4 regions of the Mesorhizobium sp. M5C.F.Ca.IN.020.29.1.1 genome follow, and region 4 is predicted to be linked to each of the others. Evidence: predicted binding sites of a transcription regulator. Region 4 holds the regulator's gene; each other region holds the start of a gene.
The links. Region 4 encodes PhoB, which activates phosphate uptake and scavenging genes when phosphate is short. Its sites were predicted from a motif close to TGTCATNNANCTGTCAT; they were not measured.
Positions count from the first base shown of each region.

Region 1: the regulator PhoB is predicted to act here: its motif matches at 1,469-1,485, upstream of phnF (phosphonate metabolism transcriptional regulator PhnF).
Region 2: the regulator PhoB is predicted to act here: its motif matches at 1,617-1,633, upstream of EOA85_RS01530 (PhoX family phosphatase).
Region 3: the regulator PhoB is predicted to act here: its motif matches at 2,517-2,533, upstream of EOA85_RS21865 (ceramide glucosyltransferase).

Region 1 is NZ_RZSW01000487.1:193-3,803, reverse strand. Features, by position in the region: gene EOA85_RS27760 (zinc-binding alcohol dehydrogenase family protein) at 1-672, shown strand, start outside; gene phnF (phosphonate metabolism transcriptional regulator PhnF) at 696-1,445, opposite strand; gene phnG (phosphonate C-P lyase system protein PhnG) at 1,567-2,028, shown strand; gene phnH (phosphonate C-P lyase system protein PhnH) at 2,028-2,639, shown strand; gene EOA85_RS27740 (carbon-phosphorus lyase complex subunit PhnI) at 2,641-3,611, shown strand, end outside.
Region 2 is NZ_RZSW01000007.1:23,917-27,527, reverse strand. Features, by position in the region: gene EOA85_RS01530 (PhoX family phosphatase) at 1-1,549, opposite strand, end outside; gene EOA85_RS01525 (hypothetical protein) at 1,754-2,092, shown strand; gene EOA85_RS01520 (phosphatase PAP2 family protein) at 2,105-2,806, shown strand; gene EOA85_RS01515 (helix-turn-helix transcriptional regulator) at 3,002-3,271, shown strand; gene EOA85_RS01510 (SulP family inorganic anion transporter) at 3,406-3,611, shown strand, end outside.
Region 3 is NZ_RZSW01000299.1:2,231-5,841, reverse strand. Features, by position in the region: gene EOA85_RS21870 (O-succinylhomoserine sulfhydrylase) at 30-1,220, shown strand; gene EOA85_RS21865 (ceramide glucosyltransferase) at 1,263-2,417, opposite strand; gene apaG (Co2+/Mg2+ efflux protein ApaG) at 2,642-3,034, shown strand; gene EOA85_RS21855 (Hsp33 family molecular chaperone) at 3,172-3,611, opposite strand, start outside.
Region 4 is NZ_RZSW01000094.1:5,773-9,383, forward strand. Features, by position in the region: gene EOA85_RS10480 (ROK family protein) at 1-871, shown strand, start outside; gene phoB (phosphate regulon transcriptional regulator PhoB) at 1,046-1,735, opposite strand; gene phoU (phosphate signaling complex protein PhoU) at 1,752-2,459, opposite strand; gene pstB (phosphate ABC transporter ATP-binding protein PstB) at 2,498-3,313, opposite strand; gene pstA (phosphate ABC transporter permease PstA) at 3,326-3,611, opposite strand, start outside.

The sequences.
Region 1 (3,611 bases), on a different contig from region 4:
GCCATGTGCGAACGGATCCTGGTGCCGGCGCAGAACCTCTACCCGGCCAACGGCCTGTCGCTGGCCGACGCCGCCGCCGTCGAGTTCCTGGCGATCGGGGCGCATGCCGTGCGGCGCTCGCTGGCGCAGCCCGGCGCGCGCACGCTGGTCATCGGCGCCGGGCCGATCGGGCTCGGCACGGCGCTGTTTGCCCGCATCGCCGGTCTCGACGTGACGCTGCTCGACATGAGTGCCGAGAGGCTGGGTTTCGCCGCAAGCGAACTCGACTTTGCCACCCTCGACGGCTCGAAGGGATCGGCAACCGATCTGGCGCGGGAGGCGACTGACGGCGAAGGCTTTGACGTGGTTTTCGACGCCACTGGCAACACCCAGTCAGTCCAGTCGGCTTTCGCCCATGTCGCGCATGGCGGAACGCTGGTCCTGGTCAGCGTCGTCAAGGACGACATCGTCTTTTCCGACCCCGAATTCCACAAGCGCGAGATGACGCTGATCGGCAGCCGCAACGCGCTGCGCGCCGACTTCGACCATGTCGCCGCCTCGATCCGCGACGGCGCGGTGCCGCTGGCAAAGCTCGTCACCCATCGCACGACGCTTGGCGACACACCACGCGACCTCGGCCGCTGGGCGCATGAGAAATCCGGCCTGATCAAGGCGGTCATTCAGGTCGGATGAGACCGGGATAGACGCGCACCTACCTACCGCGCCGACAATTTGAGCTCGACGCGCTCAGCCGGAAAACGCGTTTCGGCGAACTGGATCGGCTGGCCGTCCGGCGTGACATTGACCGCGACCGTGACCAGCACGATGGCGCCGGACTGCAGATCGAGATCGGCGAGATCGGCGGCATCTGCGTGGCGCGCCGACAGCACTGTCGATTGCCTGAGATAGTCACTGATGCCGAAACGCTGGAGCGAGGCGGTCACCGATCCAGTTTCCGCGATAGCGGCCTCGATGCCTTCGAAGCGTTTCGCATCGAACCAGCCGGTGGCACGCGAGACCGGCTGTCCGTCGGCTTCGCCGCGCGTCTCAAGGCGTATGACATTCGAACCCTTGGCAAGCCCCAGCCCTTCGGCGACGCGCCAGCTGGCCGGCTCGACCGCCGATTCGAGCAGCACGCTGCGGCGCTCCGTCGCCTGCCCTTGCAAGCCCTCCGAAAAACGGGTGCGGGCGCCGATCGGATAGGACAGCCGCTTGCGCGAAAGCACGAAAGTGCCGCGCCCCTGTTCGGCCCTCAGCACGCCATCCTGTACCAGTGCTGCGATGGCGCTGCGCACGGTATGGCGGTTGACGCCATAACGCTCCGCCAGTGCAATCTCCGGGGGCAGCGCGGCATTCTCGGCAAAGTCGCCGATGGCGATCGAATGCAGGATCTGGTCGGCGATCTGCCGCCACAGCGAGACGCCGCTGCGCCGCTCTATGCTGCTGGCAATCTGTTGCCCGATCATCTCTTGCCCCGATGTTTTCGCCCTGTCATCCATCCGTCATGGACACGCTTTAGAGAATAGGTATAATTTGTATAATTGTCTACATCATTATACAAATTCGGAACGAGAAGGAATGGCTGCCATGCGAGGACAGGAAGCGCGCGATCAGGCTGAGCGCAAGGCCGTCATGGCGACGCTGGCGCAATCGACCGGCGACGATATCGTCCGCCTTTGGAACGCAGCCGGCCTGCCTTCGGAAGCAGAACTCCTGCGCGGTCCCGAAACCGGCCTGGTCACCGTGCGTGGCCGCATCGGCGGCGGCGGCGCACCATTCAATGTCGGCGAGGCGACGGTCACCCGCGCTACCGTCCGGCTCGCATCCGGACAGGTCGGCCACTGCTACGCGCTCGGCCGTGACAAGCAGAAAGCAAAACTGGCGGCGATCGCCGACGCGCTCTGGCAGGATCCTGCCCTGCGCCGCGAGGTCGAGACAAAACTCATTGCGCCGCTGCAGGCCGCACTTGCCGGCGCACATGAACGGCGGCGCGCCGAGACGGCGGCAACGAAGGTCGATTTCTTCACCATGGTACGCGGAGAAGACTGATGGACATCGCAACGCAAGCGATCGAGGGCGGCTTTGCCGATCCGGTGTTCGACGCCCAGACGGTGTTCCGCGCCGTGATGGATGCGATGGCGCGGCCAGGCACCCTGCAGCCCCTGCCGATCTTTGCCCGCCCGCCGGCGCCACTGTCGGCCACCGCGGGCGCTATCGCGCTGGCGCTGTGCGACAACGACACGCCGCTCTGGCTCGACCTCGTTTTGCAGGCCCCAGCAGCGGTGAAATCCTGGCTCGGCTTCCACACCGGCGCGGCGCTGGCCAATACGCCGGCCGACGCGCATTTCGCGCTGATCGCCACGCCGGCCGAGATGATGTCGCTCGATGGCTTTTCACAGGGCACCCAGGACTATCCCGACCGCTCCACGACGCTGATCCTGCAGGTGAGCGATATCGTTTCAGGCGCCCCTCTGCTGCTCGAAGGTCCCGGCATCGAAATGACTGCAACCATCGCGCCGGCGCAGGTGCCGCGCCATTTCGTCGAGCAATGGAAGCAGAACAACCTGCGCTTTCCGCGTGGCGTCGACATCATCCTTGCCACCCCCGACGGCGTTGCCTGCCTGCCGCGCACGACGCGCATCAAGACGATGGAGGCGTGATATGTATGTCGCGGTAAAAGGCGGCGAAGCGGCCATTGCCAACGCCCACTCCCTGCTCGCCGACCGCCGGCGCGGCGACCGTTCCGTGCCGGCGCTGCGCCTCGACCAGATCGTCGAGCAGCTGGCGCTCGGCGTCGACCGGGTGATGAGCGAGGGTTCGCTCTACGACCGCGAGCTGGCGGCCCTCGCCATCGTTCAGGCGCGCGGCGACATGATCGAGGCGATCTTCCTGGTTCGTGCCTATCGGACCACGCTGCCACGCTTCGGCTATACCAAGGCGATCGACACTGGCGCGATGCTGGTCGAGCGGCGCGTTTCGGCGACCTACAAGGATCTTCCTGGCGGCCAGCTGCTCGGCCCGACTTTCGACTACACTCACCGGCTGCTCGATCCGGAGCTCGCCGCGGGCGGCGATGTCGCCGAGCCGCTGCAGCGTGCCAGCGAGGCGGAAGCCATGCCGCGCGTCTCCGCGATCCTCGCCCGCGAAGGCCTGATCGAGCCTGATGGCGACATGCCGCAGGATCATGTCCCCGGCGACATCACCCGCGAGCCGCTGGAATTCCCGATGGCGCGCGACATCCGCCTGCAGGCGCTGTCACGCGGCGATGAGGGTTTTCTGCTGGCGCTCGGCTATTCCACCCAGCGCGGCTATGCCCGCAACCATCCCTTCGTCGGCGAAGTTCGCATCGGTGAGGTCGAGCTGGAACTCGATGTGCCGGAGCTGCCCTTCGCGGTACCGCTCGGCTCCGTGCGCGTCACCGAGTGCCAGATGGTCAACCAGTTCAAGGGCTCGGCCAAGGCGCCGCCGCAATTCACCCGCGGCTACGGCCTCGTCTTCGGCCAGAGCGAGCGCAAGGCAATGGCCATGGCACTGTGCGACCGCGCGCTTCGTGCAACCGAATTCGGCGAAGATGTCGTCGCCGCAGCCCAGGACGAGGAATTCGTCATCTCGCATTCCGACAATGTCCAGGC
Region 2 (3,611 bases), on a different contig from region 4:
ATTTCAACAGCACTTCCCATTTGCCCTTGGGGGCAGTGAAATCGCCACCGTCCTCGACGATCTCGATAATGTGGCCGAAAGCGTTTTCGGCGCGTGGGTTGGCGGCATCGACCTGGTCCGTCTTGCGTTTAGAATTGTTGGTCAACATGACGTAGACTTTGCCAGTCGTCGGATTTGGCTGGATATCCTCGGGGCGGTCCATCTTGGTGGCCCCGAGCAGATCGGCGGCACGGCGCGTCTCGATGAGCACGTCGGCCTGGCTGGCAAAGCCGTTCTCCGCCGTCAGCGGGCCCTGGCCGAAGACGATGGGCAGCCATTCGACCGCCCCGTCCTCGGCGAATTTGGCGACATAGAGCGTGCCGTCGTCGAGGAGATCCATGTTGGCGGTGCGGTCCTCGGCGTTGAACTTGCCGGCCGTGACGAATTTGTAGACATAGTCGAAGCGTTCGTCGTCGCCGAGATAGAAGACGACGCGGCCATCCTTGGCGACGATCGATTCAGCGCCCTCATGCTTGAAGCGGCCCATGGCAGTGCGCTTCCTTGGCACCGAGGTCGGATCGTTGACGTCGACTTCAACGATCCAGCCGAAGCGATTCGGCTCGTTCGGCTCCTTGCCGATGTCGAAGCGGTCGTAATGCGCCGCCCACTCATAGGCGCCTTCGGGAATTCCCAGGCGCTTGTAGTTGGCGGCTTCCTTGTGGCCTTCCTGCAGCTCGCCCGAGAAATAGCCGTGTATGTTTTCCTCGGCCATGACGTAGGTGCCCCAGGGCGTGACGCCGCCGGCGCAGTTGTTGACGGTGCCGAAGACCCTCGTGCCGGTCGGGTCGGCACTGGTCTTGACCCGGTCGTGGCCGGCGACCGGGCCGGACAGTGCCATCTCGGTGTTGGAGGTGATGCGGCGATTGAGCTTGCCGTCGCGCACCACCTGCCATTTGCCTGATGCCTTGCGGATTTCGACGACGGTGCCGCCATGCGCGGCCATCTCGATATCGACCTGTTCCTTGCTCAGCGGCGCCTGCTTGGCGGCCTCGCCCTCGACGATAGTGACGAGGCCCGGAAACATCAGATGCGGGTTGGTGTATTCGTGGTTGACCACCAGCAGGCCATGCTCGGCCGAGCCGTCGAGCGGGATATAGCCGACATAGTCGTTGTTGTAGCCGAACTGTCTTTCCTGGGCTTGCGCCGACTGTTTTGTCGGATCGAATTCCGGCGAATCGGCAAACAGCGGATCGCCCCAGCGCAGCAGCACGTCGGCGTCATAGCCGGCGGCGACATGGTGCTTGTCGTCGACGCCCGCCTCGACCTCGTCGAAGCTGAAGGCCGATCCGCCGGCTGCGCGGGCATGGTCGGCGAGGATCAGCGCCAGCGGGCTGACGGTGGCGGCGATGGCGGTTGCCGCAAGCGATCCCTGCAGGAAACCACGGCGCGAGAAACGTGCGGCGATGATCTCGCCCATCGTCTGGTTGTCGGTGGGATTGGTTCCTGGCCCATCGTTTTCCTCGAGCAGGCTGGTGCGGAAATGGGTGTCGGGGGAGCGATGTTCAGTCATGGGGCTTGCCTCTGGCTTCTTTGGGATGGCTGGAGCGATTGCTTGACTGACCGCCTATCGCCGGCAGATCACAGTTTGATGACGTTGCCGGCCAATTTCCAGCCCCGATTTCGTGTCCATGATCAGCCTCGCTTGACCGCGACCGGCGCTTCGGAAACAAGATCAGCGGCAGGCGCGGAAGGACCGCGTCGAGAGGGACAAAAAGTGAGTTTCTGGGGACTGGGGCAGCTCGGCATTTCCACGGTGATCTTCCTGCTGGCGGCGACGGCGGCCAAGCAATGGGGGCTGGCGCCCAGCCTCGGCAAGATCGTTTTGACTTTGGCGCTCTACTCGCTGGGCAATCTGATCATGCTGAGGCTGATCCGTGAATTCGGCATGTCGGTGTCGTTCAGCCTGTCGGCAGTGATCCAGCTGGTGTCGGTGAACGTGGTGGCACTGGTCTTCTTCGGCGAGCGCGTCAATGCGTTGCAGGCGACCGGCATCGTGCTCGCCATCGCAGCGGTGGCACTGATCACGCTTGGGCCCTATCTGCAAAGGCCGTAACAGCGAGGGCCGATGAAGAATACCGCAAGCAAGCTGCTCAACAGAATCGAATTCCCGGTGCTGCTCGCCGGACTGGTCATCGCCTGCGGACTGTGGGGGTTTGAGGAACTGATGGAGGTGGCGCGAGACACTACGCCGCACGCCTTCGATACGGAAATCCTGCTCGCCTTCCGTGAAGCGGGCCAGCCCGACAATCCGATCGGACCGCTATGGCTGGAAGGGGCGATGCGCGACATCACCAGCCTCGGCAGCGCCAGCGTGCTCCTATTGATCACGGCCGCCGTGATCGTCTATCTGCTGCTGATCCACAGGCTGGGACCAGCGTTTCTCGTCCTCGTCGCAGTGGCGGGCGGGCAGGCCCTGTCGAGCACGCTGAAGCTCGGAATCGACCGGCCGCGCCCCGATCTGGTCTCGCATCTCGCCGACGTGGCATCGCTTTCGTTTCCGAGCGGCCATGCGATGCTGTCGGCAGTGACATATTTGACGCTGGGCAGCATGGCGTCGCGCTTCCTGCCTGGGCGAACGACCAAGATCTATGTGCTGGCATTGGCGGTGCTGACGACCCTGCTGGTCGGCATCAGCCGCGTCTATCTCGGCGTTCATTGGCCATCCGACGTGCTGGCCGGCTGGTGCGCCGGCTTCGCCTGGGCGATGCTGTGCTGGCTGGCCGCATGGGCGCTACAGCGATGGCGCGGGCAGAGCGACGGCGGCTGAACCGGCCGTTCAGAACGACGCTGCGCTAATTCTCCTCGAAGTTGCGGCGCTGGGGCCTGCTGTCCCAGCTGGCGCGCAGGCTTTGCAGGACGCAAACGGTCTGGTGTGCATGTCTGACATGTGCATCCTGATGCTTGAACCATCACAATGATGGTATTATATATGGACCTGCAGACTCAGACGGGGGTTTAGCCGATGATCACTGCCGCGCAGATGCGCGCCGCGAGGGCGCTGGCCGGCATCGATCAGAAGTCGCTCGCCGAGCGCGCCGGGGTTTCGCTTCCCACCATTCAGCGTATGGAAGCGAGCGACGGCGTCGTCAGGGGCGTGGTCGACACGCTGATGAAGGTCATCCAGGCTCTCGATGAGGCCGGCGTGGAACTGATCGGCGAAAACCAGGCCAGCGAGCGCGGCGGCAGGGGCGTGCGCCTCAAGCCGATCGTGCCGAAGAAGCCGCCAGGCTGAGCCCGCAAAGTCGCGACGGCGACCGCCGACAGTCCTGCCGACGATCCCGCCGCCTCCTTGGTTTTAATGCATGTCGTTGTCCCAAAACCGCTGTGCACTTTTGGGCGACATGCATCAGGAGAGGAAGGCAGTCCATGGATCAAATCCGGCGGACAATTCATCAACCGGTGCGGCCGACATTCTCCGAATTGTTCACGCCGAAGCTGGTGACGGTGCTGCGCGAGGGTTACACATCAGAGCATTTCACGGCCGATGCCATCGCTGGGCTGACCGTGGCCATCGTCGCGCTGCCGCTGTCGATGGCGATCGCGATCGCATCGGGCGTGACGCCGGAGCGCGG
Region 3 (3,611 bases), on a different contig from region 4:
GGGCCATTTTTGGTGTTTGGAACAAGGTGATGACGAGCAACAAGCGCAACTGGAAGCCTCAGACCGCACTCGTGCATGCGGGAACGCTGCGTTCCGGCTTCGGCGAAACCTCCGAGGCGATGTATCTCACGCAAGGCTATGTCTACGATACGGCGCAGGCGGCGGAGGCCCGCTTCAAGGGCGAGGAACCGGGCTTCATCTATTCGCGCTATGCCAATCCGACGGTCGACATGTTCGAGAAGCGCATGTGTGCGCTGGAAGGTGCCGAAGATGCCCGCGCCACCGCATCCGGCATGGCGGCGGTGACAGCGGCGTTGCTGTGCAGCGCCAAGGCCGGCGACCACATCGTGGCGGCGCGCGCGCTGTTCGGCTCCTGCCGCTGGGTGGTCGAGACGCTGGCGCCGAAATACGGCATCGAGGCGACGCTGGTCGATGGCACCGAAATCGCCAATTGGGAAAAGGCGGTCAGGCCCAACACGAAGCTGTTCTTCCTTGAAAGCCCGACCAATCCGACGCTGGAAGTCGTCGACATCGCAGCCGTCGCCTCGCTTGCCGATTCGATCGGCGCGCGGCTGATCGTCGACAATGTCTTTGCCACGCCTTTGCAGCAGAAGCCGTTGCAGCTCGGCGCCCATATCGTCGTCTATTCGGCGACCAAGCACATCGACGGCCAGGGGCGCTGCCTCGGCGGCGTCATCCTGTCGGACAAGAAATGGATCGACGAGAACCTGCACGATTATTTCCGCCACACCGGTCCCAGCCTGTCGCCGTTCAACGCCTGGACGCTGCTGAAGGGCCTGGAAACGCTGCCGCTGCGCGTGCGCCAGCAGACGGAAAGTGCCGGCCGGATCGCGGACTTCCTCGCCGAGCGGCCGGAAATCGCCCGCGTCATCTATCCCGGCCGCGCCGATCACCCGCAAGCGGCGGTCGTCAAGAGGCAGATGTCGGGCGGCTCGACGCTGATCTGCCTCGACGTCAAGGGCGGCAAGCAGGCGGCCTTCGCCTTCCAGAACGCGCTCGATATCGTGCTGATCTCTAACAATCTCGGTGACGCCAAGAGCCTGATCACCCATCCGGCGACGACGACACACAAGAATCTGAGCGACGAGGCGCGCGCCGAACTCGGCATCGGGCCAGGCACGCTCAGGCTGTCCGTCGGCCTGGAGGACACCGACGACCTGCTCGAAGACATCGAGCAGGCCCTGAAAGCCGCCAGATAGTGCACTGGGCGGTGTCGCTCGAATCGTCAAAATCAGGCGCGGTCAGGCGCCCGACGGGGTCTCTTCCAATTCCGCAACGGCGCTGGTGTGGATGGTCATCGTGTTGCCACGCCAGTCGACGGCACCGCTGAGCCAGCCACGCGCCCAGACAATCGGCAAGATGCAATCGCGCGCCATCATCGCCGGGACCATGCGTAGCGACAGGTGCCAGCTCTTGGCCGAGGCGAGAGCGCATTCCGGGAGATAGGCGACTACCAGCACAACGAGGGCGGTCGCCGACAGGCTGAAGCCGGCGCCGGCCGCAGCAACCAGCGCAAGCGCCAGCGGCACCGCCGCGCCGACCAGTATTTCGGGTGCGAAGAACAGTGGGAAGGTGACGCGACGCAGGCGTGCCCAGCGGGCCTGGCGCGACCAGATTTCGCCGAGCGTGCGAAAACCGAGCGGCTGCTCAAAGGGCGAGGCGACGAGATTGACGCGCAGTCCAAGCCCGTTGACCAGCTTGGTCGCGGCGGCATCCTCGGCGATCTCGGCGGCAAGCGCACGGATCCCGCCATTGGCGTCGAGCATGGGCTTGTCCCACAACATGCTCTTGCCTTGGGCAAAGCCAAGGCCTATCGCCTCGCCGGTATATTGCCAGCGCGCCTGCAGCGTGTTGAGGAAGGCGCATTCGACCTCAGCCCAGAACCCGTCCGGCCGCGAGCCGATCGGCGTCGAGCAGACAAGGCCGGTGTCCGGCCGCCATGCCGCCATCAGATGCTGGACATAATCCCTCGGCATCAGAACGTTGGAATCGGCAAGGATGATCCAGCGGTGGCGCGCCGCCTCCCAGCCCTTCACGCAATTGTTGAGTTTCGGATTGCCGCTGATGCGATCGTCGCCGACGAGCAGCCGGGCCGGCACGGCCGGAAAACGGGCAATCGCATCGGTGACCGGCCTGGCCACCGGGTCGTCGGCATGGGCGACGCAGAAGATGAGTTCATAGCACGGCCAGTCGAGAGAGAAGGCGCGCTCGAGCGTCTCCTCGGCAAACGGCTCGACGCCGCGCGACGGCACGACGATCGACACCGGAGGCGCCTTGCCGGCTGGCGGCGCGATCCTGCCAGGCCGCTTCAGCTTCAACGAAGCGAGCAGGATGCTGGCAAGATTGACGAGAAGCAGAGCTGTGGAAAGCAAGGCGGCTGTGACTGTCAGTTCCATCGATATCTGGTCACTCCAGAAAAGCCGGCCGCATGATAGCCGTTTTCAACAGTTCGACGGAATGCTGAGTCGCCCGGCCCTGCACACCATCATTGTCATGTGTCACTTAAATGACATTGTTCTTCGGCACCTGCGCGCAAACGAGTCGGGCAACGACGGAAGCGCCCCGTTGACCAAACTGCGGAGAGCGTCGAAAGTTCCGTCTGCATATTGTGGAGTAGGCTATGTACAGCGCCGTTACGCGCAACATCGAAGTACAGGTCAGGCCGTTCTATCTGGAAGATCGCTCCGACCCGTCGGAGAACCGCTATGTCTGGGGCTACCAGGTGACCATCGACAACCAGTCGGATGAATTCGTACAACTTCTGTCACGCTATTGGCACATCACCGACGGCACCGGCCGGGTCGAGGAAGTGCGCGGCGCCGGCGTTGTCGGCGACCAGCCCGAACTCAACCCCGGCGACAGTTATCAATATACGTCTGGCTGCCCGCTCTCGACGCCGTCCGGCATCATGGTCGGCCACTATACGATGCGCAACAAGCGAGGCGAGACGTTCGACGTCGCCATCCCCGCCTTTTCGCTCGATCTGCCGGGCACGCGGCGCACCGTCAACTGACCAGCTAGACCTGATCCATCCCGATAGAATCGGGATGGGCTCTAACTCTTAGACCAGGACCTTTTCCGAACCGAAGGTCAGCGAAGCAAAAACGCTTTCCACTTTTCGATGCGCGGACCTTCGGTCGGGATCATGGTCTACTGCGCCGCGGCAAACTCCGCCGGATCGAAGTCATATTGCTTCGAGCAGAATTCGCAGGCGACATGAATGCCGCCATCCTCGGTGCTGTCCCTGATCTCGTCGGCTGAGAAACCTTCGAGTACGCCGCGGATCTTATCCCTGGAGCATGAGCACTCGTCGGCTACCGGTACGCCGCCGAAGACGCGGACGCCGTGCTCGTGGAACAGCCGGTAAAGCAACCGCTCAGCGCCGATCGTCGGGTCGATCAGTTCCGTCGGCTCGATGGTGCCAAGCAATGCCAGAAGTTCCTGCCAGGAATTGTCGGCCGGATCATGTATCTCATCGCGCGGATCGCCGTCGCCGCCCGGAAGGTCGGGCACGCGCATGCGTTCCGCCGATTGCGGCAGGAATTGCGCAAGGATGCCACCGGCACGCCATTGCTCGCGGGCACCGCCGA
Region 4 (3,611 bases):
CGACGAATGTGTCGCCATAGTCCGGCGCCGGCTCGAAGACCCCGACCTCGACGTCCAAAGCGTCGCCCGCATCGCGCTGGCGATCCAGGGTATTACCGATTCCCATGCGCGCGCCATGTTGTGGTCGCCGATCACGCCGCAGACGAACATCGCCTTCGCCGACATTCTGGAACGCGAGTTCGGCATCCCGGCCATTATGGAGAACGACTGCAACATGATGGCCGTGGCGCTGCGCTGGCGCGACCCGGATCGCTACCGCGACGATTTCATCGCCATCCTGCTCTCGCATGGCATCGGTATGGGGCTGGTGCTCAAGGGCGAGCTGTTCACCGGCACCCATTCCTCAGGCGGCGAATTCGGCCACATGATTCATCGGCCGGGCGGCGCGCTTTGCCGCTGCGGGCGGCGCGGTTGCGTCGAGGCTTATGCCGGCAACTACGCTATCTGGCGCAACGCGAGGCAATTGAGCGAGAACGCCGAGCCGGTCGCCGATGTCAGCGACGCCGAGATGCGGGCACTGGCGGCCCGGGCGCGCGAGACGGACGGACCGGAGCGCGAAGCCTACCGCAAGGCCGGCGAGGCGCTCGGCTTCGGGCTCGGCAGCCTGTTCGCGCTGATCGATCCGGCGCCGGTCGCCATGGTCGGTGCCAGCGCTGCCGCCTTCGACCTGATCGAGCCGGCCCTGCGCGAGGCCATCGCCCAGACCGCGGGCGGCCAGCATTCGGGTTCGATTTCCTTCGACACCGAGCCGAACGAACTGCCGCTGATCCGAGAAGGCTGCGCCATGCGGGCGCTGAGCTTCGTCGACCAAGAGATCTTCGCGCCGAGCATCCAGGCACGAGCCGGCTCGGTCGGAAAGAACGTGGCTTGAACTCGAAGGGAGGATCCCGGATCGCGACTTGGGGTGTGTTGAGATTCAGGTCAGGCCGAGTCGAGAATGGTGGGTTCCGAGAACCGGAGCGGAGCGTACTTTTGGGTACGTGAGCACCGGAAGCCCAGGAAGCCGGCGTTCGCAGGCCGGCACCACCTGGATATCAGCACATCCCTAGTCTTCCCTGATCGCATAGCCCGCGCCGCGGATGGTGCGGATGACATCGGGCATGCGACCATTGTTGACCGCCTTGCGCAACCGGCCGACATGGACGTCCACCGTGCGCTCGTCGATGTAGATCGTCTCGCCCCAGACATTGTCGAGCAACTGGCTGCGCGAGAAGACCCGACCCGGGTGCCGCATCATGAATTCGAGCAGCCGGAATTCGGTCGGCCCGAGCCGGATCTCGCTCTTCTTGCGATAGACCCTGTGCGATTCGCGATCGAGCATGATGTCGCCGACCTTCAGCACGCTGGACAGTACTTCCGGCTTGGCGCGGCGCAGCAGCGCCTTGACCCTGGCCATGAATTCCGGTGTCGAGAACGGCTTGACCAGATAGTCGTCGGCTCCGGTGGAAAGGCCGCGCACCCGGTCGCTCTCCTCGCCGCGCGCGGTCAGCATGATGATCGGCAGCCGCTCGGTTTCGGGACGCACCCGAAGGCGCCGGCAAAGCTCGATGCCCGAAACCGCCGGCACCATCCAGTCGAGCACCAGAAGATCGGGCACGTTTTCCTGCAGCCGGATTTCGGCCTCGTCGCCGCGCGTCACCACCTCGACCTGATAGCCTTCGGATTCCAGATTGTAGCGGAGGAGGACGCCCAGCGGCTCTTCATCCTCCACCACCATGATGCGCGGCGCGATCATCGGCCGGTCACTCCTGTCATGTCGCCGGCGCCGACATCGTCGTTTCGTCGAGCTTCGGGCGATCCGCCGGCAATTGCTGCCCGGTCACGACAAAGTAGGCGTTTTCGGCTATGTTGGTGACATGATCGCCGATGCGTTCGAGATTCTTGGCGCAAAACAGAAGATGGGTGCAAGCGGTGATGTTGCGCGGATCCTCCATCATGTAGGTCAGGAGTTCGCGGAAAACCGCCGTGTATTTCACGTCGATCTTCTGATCGTCGGCGCGCAGTTCTTTCAAAGCGCCGGCATTGCGCGACACATAGTGCTCAACCACCCCGCGGAGCTGCACAAGAACGAGATCCGCCATCCCGTCGATACCGTGCGACAGATTGCGCGGCGTGGTGCTCTGCCCGACTGCGCTGACCCGCTTGGCTATGTTTTTGGCCAAATCGCCGATGCGCTCGAGATCACCGGCCATGCGGATTGCGCCAACCACGGCGCGCAGATCTTGCGCCATCGGCTGCCGCTTGGCGATCAGCGTGATCGCACTGTCGTCGAGTTCGCGCTGCCGCGCATCCATGATCGCGTCGTCCGAGACGACACGCTGCGCCATCGCATTGTCTGACGCAAGCAACGCGCGGATCGAGGTTGCGACCATCGCGGCGGCGAGCTCGTCCATGTCGCGGATCAGCCTGTCGATGTGCTCCAGTTCCTCGTCGAAAGATGCGACGGTGTGTTCACCCATGATCCTGTCCTCGTGTTCGAAATTCGCCGCCGGACCGCTCAGCCGAACCGGCCGGTGATGTAGTCCTGGGTGCGCTTGTCGTCGGGATTGGTGAACATCTTGTCGGTTGCGCCCTCCTCGACCAGGTAGCCGAGATGGAACATCGCCGTGCGTTGCGACACGCGCGCTGCCTGCTGCATCGAGTGGGTGACGATGACGATCGTGTAGTTCTGGCGCAGTTCGTCGATCAGTTCCTCGACGCGGGCGGTGGCGATCGGATCCAGCGCCGAACAGGGCTCGTCCATCAGAATCACTTCCGGCGACACGGCGATGGCGCGCGCGATGCACAGGCGCTGCTGCTGTCCGCCGGAGAGACCGGTGCCCGACTCGAGCAGGCGATCCTTGACCTCGTTGAACAGACCGGCTTTCTTCAGGCTCGATTCAACGATGCCGTCCAACTCGGACTTGCTCCTGGCCAGGCCGTGAATGCGCGGACCGTAGGCGACGTTTTCATAGATCGATTTCGGAAACGGGTTCGGCTTCTGGAATACCATGCCGACGCGAGCTCGCAGCTCGACGACATCGATTTTCGGGTCGTAAACATCCTCGCCGTCGAGCGTTATCTTGCCGCTCACCCGCGCGATATCGATCGTGTCGTTCATTCGGTTCAGGCAACGCAGGAAGGTCGACTTGCCACAGCCCGATGGGCCGATCAACGCCGTCACCTGGTTCTCGCGGACATCGAGGTCCACGTCGAACAGAGCTCGCTTCTCACCGTAATGAACAGAGACCTTTTCGCCCTTCATCTTGATCGAAGGGGCATTGGTTCCGCTGCTCAGTTTCTGTTCGACGCCGGCTTCCGTCATGATGTTCATATCCTCTACCCCTTACCAGCGCCGCTCGAAGCGCCTGCGCAGTATCACTGCAATGGCGTTCATGATGACCAAAAACAGCAGCAAAATCAAAATCGCCGCCGAAGTCTTCTGCTGGAATCCAGCTTCCGGGAAATCCGCCCACATGAATATCTGCACCGGCAGGATCGTCGCGGGATCGGTAAAGCCGCCGGGAATGTCGACGATGAAGGCGACCATGCCGATCATCAGCAACGGCGCGGTTTCGCCCAGCGCATGCGCCATTCCGAGAATGGTGCCGGTCATGATGCCCGGCATCGCC